DNA from 2 places in the Labrys monachus genome. Region 1 is predicted to be linked to the other one. Evidence: riboswitches for the same ligand, from Rfam matches in the RefSeq annotation. Region 1 holds a riboswitch; the other holds the start of a gene.

What was found. Region 1 has a riboswitch for fluoride ahead of J3R73_RS20245 (voltage-gated chloride channel family protein). Riboswitches for the same ligand answer to the same signal wherever they lie in the genome.
Region 2: another riboswitch for fluoride. It lies ahead of crcB (fluoride efflux transporter CrcB); the one in region 1 lies ahead of J3R73_RS20245 (voltage-gated chloride channel family protein).

The regions. Positions count from the first base shown of each region.
Region 1 covers NZ_JAUSVK010000001.1:4,430,534-4,434,949, forward strand. Annotated here, with positions in the region: gene J3R73_RS20240 (oxidoreductase) at 1-1,917, shown strand, start outside; fluoride riboswitch at 2,048-2,124, shown strand; gene J3R73_RS20245 (voltage-gated chloride channel family protein) at 2,210-4,057, shown strand; gene J3R73_RS20250 (NAD+ synthase) at 4,354-4,416, opposite strand, start outside.
Region 2 covers NZ_JAUSVK010000001.1:6,572,651-6,577,066, forward strand. Annotated here, with positions in the region: gene J3R73_RS29945 (Gfo/Idh/MocA family protein) at 1-249, opposite strand, end outside; gene J3R73_RS29950 (ROK family transcriptional regulator) at 443-1,633, shown strand; gene crcB (fluoride efflux transporter CrcB) at 1,688-2,128, opposite strand; fluoride riboswitch at 2,250-2,309, opposite strand; gene J3R73_RS29960 (amidohydrolase family protein) at 2,357-3,211, opposite strand; gene glsA (glutaminase A) at 3,568-4,416, shown strand, end outside.

The DNA.
Region 1 (4,416 bases):
ATCCGGCGCACCACGATCAAGAACCGGATCATGTCGACCGGGCACGATACCACGCTGCCCACCGCTTTCGTGCCCAATGACGCGCTGATCGCCTACCAGCAGGCCCGGGCCGAAGGCGGCGTCGGCCTCATCGTCGTCCAGGTCGCCGGCGTGCACGAAACCGCCCGTTACACCTCGCATCTGCTGATGGCGACGAGCGACGACTGCATCCCCGGCTACCGCAGGCTCGCGGAGACCTGCCACGCCCATGGCGCGACCGTGTTCGGGCAGTTGTTCCATCCCGGCCGCGAGATCATGGAGACGGCCGAGGGAACCGCGCCGGTCGCCTACGCGCCTTCCGCGGTGCCGAACCAGCGCTTCCACGTCATGCCCCGCCCGATGTCCCGACGCCTGATCGGCGAGATCGTCGAAGGCTATGGCGCGGCGGCGCGGCGCCTGGAGGCGGCCGGGCTCGACGGCGTCGAGATCGTCGGCAGCCATGGCTACCTGCCGGCGCAATTCGTCAATCCGCGCGTCAACCTGCGCGAGGACGACTATGGCGGCACGCTCGACAACCGCCTGCGCTTCCTGCGCGAGGTCGCCGCGGCCGTGCGAAAGCAGACCGGCCCCGACTTCATCCTCGGACTGCGCTTCAGCGCCGAGGACAGCGACCTCCACGGCCTCACGGCGGCGGAAGTCCTCGAGGCGCTGACGGCGCTCGACGACGTCTTCGACTATTTCAACCTCACCATCGGCTCCTCGGCCAGCTTCGGGGGCGCCGTCCACATCGCGCCGGCCATGGCCTTTGCCAGCGCCTATGGCGCGCCGGCTGCCGCCGCCGTCAAGCGGCGGGTCAAGGTCCCGGTGTTCTACACCGGGCGGGTCAACCAGCCCCAGGACGCCGAACGGCTGATCGCGGCGGGCGACGCCGACATGGTCGGCATGACCCGCGCCCTCATCTGCGATCCCGACATGCCGGCGAAGGCGCAGGACGGCCGTTTCGACGATATCCGCGCCTGCATCGCCTGCAACCAGGCCTGTATCGGCCATTTCCAGCTCGGGGTGCCGATCTCCTGCATCCAGCATCCGGAGACCGGCCGCGAGCTTCGCTACGGCCGCATCACGCCCGCCGCGGCGCGCAAGCGCGTGCTGGTCGCCGGCGGCGGCCCCGCCGGCCTCAAGGCCGCCGCGGTGGCGGCGCAGAGAGGCCACGACGTCATGCTGTTCGAAGCGTCCGAGCGCCTCGGCGGCCAGGCTCTCCTGGCGCAGCTGCTGCCGCGCCGCCTCGAATTCGGCGGTATCGTCGGCAATCTCTCGCGCGAAGCCGAGGCGGCCGGCGTCGCCATCGTCAAGCGCATGAAAGTGGACCGCGGGCTCGTCGCGAGGGAGAACCCCGATGCGGTGATCGTGGCCACCGGCGCCACGCCCCGACGCCCGGCGCTTCCCGGCGAGGAGACCGCCCATGTCGTCACCGCATGGCAGGTGCTGCGCGACGAGGTCAATATCGGCAGTTCGGCGCTGGTGGCGGACTGGCGCTGCGACTGGATCGGCATGGGGGTGGCGGAAAAGCTGGCGCGGGCCGGCTGCAAGGTCCGCCTCGCCGTCAACGGCTACATGCCCGGCCAGCGTATCCAGGCCTATGTCCGCGACCAATGGGCCGGCGTGCTGCACGACCTCGGGGTCGAGGTCATTCCCTATGCCGATCTCTACGGCGTCGACGGCCAGACCGTCTATCTCGCCCATGTCACCGGCAAGGAACCGATCATCGTCGAGGGCATCGACACGCTCGTGACCTCGCTCGGCCATGAGGCCGTGAACACGCTCGAAGCCGAGCTCGATGATTTCCAGGGCGAGGTCCACATGATCGGGGACTGCCTGACGCCGCGCACGGCCGAGGAAGCCGTGCTCGAAGGTATGCGCGCCGGCTGGGCGGTGTAATCCAGCCCCTATGGGGGCCTGCCGGCTGCAACCCGGCCCCCTCGCCGGGCGACTCGCGATATTGGCATGCGTTTGGCGCATACCTATTCTGCGTTTCCGGAGCTGACGAAAATCGCGGCCAGTCGCTACCAATCTTCCAGGCAATGGAATCTGCCTGATCCTCCGGATCGAACCGCCTCCTGAAAGGCTGATGACTCCTACTCAACTGTTTTTCAACAGGTGAGGAGTCATGGCCTGCCGACCTCTCCGGGAAGGCGACGCCAGCCGACGGCTCCCCCTGCGCGGAGCTGTCATGTCGCCGAGCTTGCTCTACAATCGACTTCTCCAGGCCTTGGCCCTGTTCAGATGGTTTGCCATCGTCGTACCGATGGCGGCCGTCGTCGGTTCGTTCTGCGCCCTTTTCCTTTGGGCGCTGGACAGAGCGACGCAGGCCCGGTTCGAGCATCCCCTGCTCCTCTTCGGCCTGCCCGTCGCCGGGCTGGCGGTCGGCGGGGTCTATCACTGGATCGGACGGTCCGCCGAGGGCGGCAACAATCTCATCGTCGACCAGATTCACGAGCCGGGAGCGGGCGTGCCGCTGCGCATGGCGCCGCTGATCCTGATCTCGACGGTCGTCACCCATCTGTTCGGCGGGTCGGCCGGCCGCGAAGGAACGGCCGTCCAGCTCGGCGGCAGCCTGGCGAGCACGTTGGGCCGGCTCCTGCGGCTGGAGGCCAGCGAGGTCCGCCTCCTGCTGATGGCCGGCATCGCCGCCGGCTTCGGCGCAGTGTTCGGCACCCCCATCGCGGGCACCGTCTTCGCACTCGAAGTGCTGACCGTCGGCCGTATCGAATATGAAGCGCTGCTGCCCTGCCTGCTCGCCGCCGTCGCGGGGGACTGGGTCTGCCAGCTATGGGGCATCCAGCATGTGCGCTATGCGATCGGGTTCGGTGCCGCGGATGTCGGCTTCCGCCTGGACGTCCTGCTCCTGGCGAAGGTGGCGCTGGCGGGCGCGGCTTTCGGCCTCGTCGGGCAGATCTTCGCCGAACTCTCGCACAGTGCCCAGGCCGTGGTGAAGAAGCTCGTCGCCTTTGCCCCGCTTCGACCGGTGCTGGGCGGCGTGATCGTCATCGCCCTCGTCTATGCCCTCGGCACGAGGGAGTATCTCGGGCTTGGCGTCTGGTCTCCCCATCCGGCCGACGCCACGATCCTCGGCTTCTTCGATGCAGCCCGGACGGATTATTGGAGCTGGCTGTGGAAGCTCCTGTTCACCGTCGTGACCCTGAGCACGGGATTCAAGGGGGGAGAAGTCACGCCGCTCTTCTTCATCGGTGCGGCACTCGGCAATGCGCTCGCCCATCTCACCGGCGCTCCCGTCGACCTGCTCGCCGGCCTCGGCTTCGTCGCGGTCTTCGCCGGGGCATCCAACACGCCGCTCGCCTGCACCATCATGGGCATCGAGCTGTTCGGCGCGGCGGACACCGTCTACATCGCCACCGCGTGCTTCCTCGCCTATCTCTTCAGCGGTCACTCGGGCATCTACCTGTCGCAGCGCGTCGGTGTCCCGAAGACCGACCACGCTTTCGTGCCGCCGGATGTTTCCTTGCGCGACATCCGCCAGATCGGCCGCCCCCAGCTCATCTCCTTCCATAACCGCCCCACGGCTCGCAGCGAAGCTGCAGCCGGCGGATCGAACACCCCGCCGAGAAAGGACCTCGCCATGCCCTTCCCCCACATCGTCACGCCGAGCGAAATCGGCATGGTCCGGATCTATCTGAGGCCGCGCGACAGAATGCCGGCCAAGCGGGCCCGCGCCTTCTGGGGCGCGCAGCCCCTCTATCGCGGCCTCGTTCTGGCCGCGCGGAAAGCCGGCATCATGAACGCCGTCGCCCACCACACGCATTTCGGCTACAGCAATCATGGCAGCCTGCAGGAACACGACCACGAACTCGGCAACCCCGAGCTGACGATGTGCATCGAGCTCATCGCGCCCCGCAAGCTGCTCGAAACCTTCTGCAGGGAGCATGGCGCCCTCCTGCACAAGAAGGTGGTGATCTACAAACAGCTCGAGCGCTGGGCTGTCGGGGCGATGCACGATGTCGCGGTGGACATATCGGCCCCGGGAGGATCCGAGGACGACCTCGTGGCCAAGGCGGGGTAGCGAGGGAATGAGGAAAGGTCGGCGGGTCGATCGCCCATCGCCCCCCTCCCTGCCGCAAGCGCGGCGTTTCCAAGACGAGTGATCGGCAAGCGCCCGATCCTGCACAACGTCCCGCTCACTCCCAGTGGACGTCCCGAGATCGGCGGGCACAATGAATTGGAGCAAATCGCGGTGCGACGGCACCGCCATTTGCTCCAGAGCAAAATGCGTTCAAGCAGGAGTGGATCACCAATTTAGCGCATTGGTATCAAAAGGATTTTGTGATTCTTGGCGATTCGATCTGAAGATGGAACGCTCTAGAAATCGATGGCATCGATGCTTGACGGCCTCGCGATGCGATAGAGGCCCGCATCCGGCAC
Region 2 (4,416 bases), 2.1 Mb from region 1:
GAAGGCGTCGGAGGTGGCGACGATCACGGCGTCGAGCTCGGGGTCCGCCAGCATGGCGGCGTAGTCGGAAAAGGTCCGCTCGGGCTTGTGCGTCCAGGCCATGCGCTCCAGCAGATCCGGCGCGACGTCGCAGATGGCATGGAGATCGGCGTTGCGCGCCTTGGTGCAGCTCTCGAAATGGGCGGCCTGGGCGATCGGCCCGCACCCGAGCACGCCGACCTTCAGGCGGCGGTCATCCTTCTTCGGCAAGGCGGATTCTCCTTTTCGACGTCTATTTATTTACTATCTAAATTAATTGTGGCAAGTCTTTTGTTGCCCAGGATGGAGTTGGCCATGAGCATGAGGAATCCGGCGCGTCCCCCGCCCGCCCATAGACAGGCACCTGAGATCGAGGCCATCGGCACGACGCCTCAGGCCGCCTGACACTCCCGAAGTCCGCTCCATGGCCGACCAGACCTTCGCCCGCTACGTCAATGAACGGCGCATCCTCACGCAGCTGCGCCTGCAGGGGGCGATGCCGCGCGCCGAACTCGCCCGCCGCCTGTCGCTGACGCCGGCCACGATCACCAACCTCGTCGACAACCTCATCGCCGGCGCCCTCGTCGTCGAGCAGCGCGCCGTGCGGGACGACGGCGCACGGCGCGACGTCGGCCGGCCCGGCGTCGCCATCGCGCTCAATCCGGGCGGGGGCTGCTTCCTCGGCGCCGAGATCGGCGTCGGCGTGGTGCGATTCGCGCTGGTCGACCTTGCCCTCGGCGTGGTGGACACGCACACCGCCGCTCTCGCCAGCACCGTGACCCCTGCTGCCGCCGCCGGGATCATCGCCGGCCATGTCCGCGATCTCGAACGGCGCGATCGCCTGGGGGCGGGCCTGCGCTCGGTCGGCATCACCGTGCCCGGCCTGGTGCGCGCGGACGGCTTCGTCGTGCATCTGCCCATCCTGGGCTGGAAGGAGCAGAACCTGAAGGCGCTGGCCGAGACGGCGCTGGGCCTGCCGGTCTTCGTCGAGAACAACGCCAATGCCGCCGCCTTCGGCGAGGTCTACACCCAGCCCGGACTGCAGGCCGACACCATCATCTACCTCAAGCTCGGGACCGGCTGCGGCGGCGCCGCCATCGTCAACGGCCGGCTGCTCCGGGGCGCCAGCGGCACCGGCAGCGAGTTCGGCCATATGCGCATCCACGGCGCCGGCATCCGCTGCTCCTGCGGGCAGCGGGGGTGCCTGGAAACCTTCGTCAACATCGCCGCGCTCGACCGGGCCTACAGGCCGGGCCAGGCCTTCGGCGTCGACGGCCTGTCCGCCCTGCCGGCGACGGTGGCCGCGGCTGCATCGGCGGGAGACCGCAGCGCCGGCGCGGCGATGGACGCGATCGCCGGCGATCTCGCCTTGGGCCTCGTCTCGCTGGTCAACATCTTCAACCCCAGCACGATCGTGCTCGGCGGCTCGATGCGGCCGGTGCTCGCCGCCCGGCTCGCCGCCATCGGCGACACGGTCGGCGCCGGCATCCTGCCCGGCATGCTCCGGCCGGCGATCCGCCTGTCGACGCTCGGCGCGATGGAATGCGCGGTCGGCGCCGCCACCATCGCCCATCACCAGGCGCTGGACGTCTCGAACATCGAGATCGGCACATAGCCGCGCGGAGGGCCGCCTTGCGCCGGCCTCACAGGCGGGCGCCGGCACGCCCCCTCACGACACGTCTTCTTCCACCCGCGTCTGGGCGATCTGCCCGATGCCGCCATTGAGGTGCCGGGCCGCCGCGTAGCCCAGCGTCGCCGAGGCGAGGCAGAGCAGCACGGACATGGCGACGTTGGCGAGCGCCCGCTCCGGCGCGCCCTGGCGCAGCAGGTCGAGCGTCTGCAGGCTGAAGGAGGAGAAGGTGGTGAAGCCGCCGCAGATGCCGACCATGAAGAAGAGCCGCCAGGTCTCCGGCAGCGGATGACGCCCGCTGATCACCGTCAGGGTGCCGAAGAAGGTGATGGCGAAGGAGCCGGCAATGTTGATGACGATGGTTCCCCACGGCATGGACTGGCTGTAGGGCGCCATCCACATGCCGACCCAGTAGCGGGCGACGGTGCCGAGCGCGCCGCCGAGCGCGATCCAGAATGTGGTCAACAGGGAGCCGGGCATGGAGCCTCCGAGGCATGGGAGCGAAAGGGTTTCCCGGAACGGCCGGTTGCCGGCCGGCGGTCCCAGGCTTGTCCGGGCGCTTCGGAGGGGGAGATCGATACGAACGCCCGCCGGCGCGAAGCACCTGGCAGGAGTCATCAGCCTTGCGGCGGTTTCGGGGAACTCCATCCCCATCAGGCCCGTCGTTTCTACAGCGGCCCGGCGGGAGGCGTCAATCGCCGCTGCCGGTCAAAGCCGGTAGAAGCGGGTCGCATTGCCGCGATAGAGCCTTTCGATCTCGTCCCGCGAGGCCCCCGCGCAGACGCGGTCGACGATGCCGACCCAGTGCGCATAGCGGATCGCGTGCTCGGAGACCGGCCAGTCGCCGCCGAACATCACGCGCTCGAAGCCGAAGCAGTCGATGGCGTGGCGGATATAGGGGCTGATCTGTTCCTCGGTCCAGGCGGCGTGGTCGGCCTCGGTCGCGACGCCCGAGATCTTGCATTCGACGTTGGGCTCCTGCGCCAGGGCCTTGAGGTCGCTCGCCCACGGCTCGAACAGATGGGCCTTGATGCCGGGCTTGGCGATATGGTCCATGACGAAGCGCACCTCCGGGCAGGCCCGGACGAGCGCGATCGCATCCTTCAGCTGCGGGTGGAAGATGCACAGGTCGAAGGACAGGCCGAAACGCGGGAGAAGCCTGACGCCTTCGACGAAGGAGGGCTGAAGGGCCCAGCCGGGCGAATCGACATATTTCTGCAGCAGCCAGCGTATGCCCCGGACATGCGGCAGGGCGGCGAGCGCCTCCAGGTCGCCCTCGACGGCGGCGCCCTTGTGGAGCGGAGCGCAGGCGACCATGCCCCTCAGGCGCTTGTCGCCGCCGATCTCGGCCTCGACCCAGCGCGCCTCGTCGACATGGCCGCCTTCGGCCGCGTCGACTTCGACGAAGACGACGCCGTCGACCTCGACGCCGGCCGTCAGGCGCTCGAACTCGGCAAGGCCGTGGGGCTTGTTGAGGAGCGGGTCGTGCCGCATCCAGTCGAAGCGGATGGCGGCGGGGTCATAGAGGTGGACATGGGCGTCGATGATGGGGAAATCGGGCATTTTCAGCTCCCTGTGGCGCGTTGCCGGCGCTTGGCGGTCCTACCGCTACGACGAGCGCGCGGCTGTTGAAAAGGGGGGAGCGCGCGAAGGGGCCGGGTCGCCCCCGAGGCCGGCGGCGACGGCCGCGGGCATGGCGCCCGCCGGCGGCAGGGAACCGGAGGACGGCGCATCCCGGCCGCATGGCCCGGACGGAACTCTTATAGTGGCGCCATACTGCATGAATATTTATCAAAATTTCCGCTACTTGCATAATAAACGTGCGGCGCCGGTCCGAGAAAGCAATTTTCCGACCTTCAATTTGCGTCTAAAATCTATTCTTGTCCCTGTTCCCGGAATTTCGGATCGAACGCTTGAGCATGAACATCGCGCCGCCCGACCATAGAGACGAGCTGCAATTTATATTGGACGACGTCTATCGGCGCGGGCTGGATCAACGCGACGGTGCGCTCGCCGATTATATTCCGGAGCTGGCGCGGGTCGAGCCGGAATCTTTCGGCATCGCGATCGCGACCGCCAAGGGCAAGGTGTACGCCGTCGGCGACGCGGAGGTGGCGTTCACGATCCAGTCGGTGTCGAAGGCGTTCGGCTACTGTCTCGCCATCGAGCAGATCGGCCGGGCCCAGGTGCTGCAGCGCGTCGGCGTCGAGCCGAGCGGCGATGCCTTCAACGCCATCGAGTTCGATCCCCATACGCGCCGCCCCTATAATCCGATGGTGAATGCGGGCGCCATCACGGTGGCCGGCATTCTCCACGACCGGTTCGGCGATGGCGCCTTCGATTTCATGATGGACCGCTTCTCGCGCGCCGCCGGGCGGCCGCTCGGCTTCGACGAGAAGGTCTACCGCTCCGAATCGGAGACCGGGCACAGGAACCGGGCGATCGCCCATCTGCTGCTAGCCGGCGGCATCATCTCGGAAGCGGTCGAGGCGATCGTCGATCTCTATTTCCGGCAGTGCTCGATCCTGGTGACAGCGGTCGACCTCGCCCGCATGGGCGCGACGCTCGCCAATATGGGCGAGAACCCGATGACCGGCGACCAGGTCTTCGAGCTGCAGGCCGTGCGGGATACCCAGGCCGTGATGTTCTCCTGCGGCATGTACGACTATTCCGGCAATTGGATCTACGACATCGGCATTCCCGCCAAGAGCGGCGTCGGCGGCGGCATCGTCGGCGTGGTCAACCGCCAGCTCGGCATCGGCACCTAT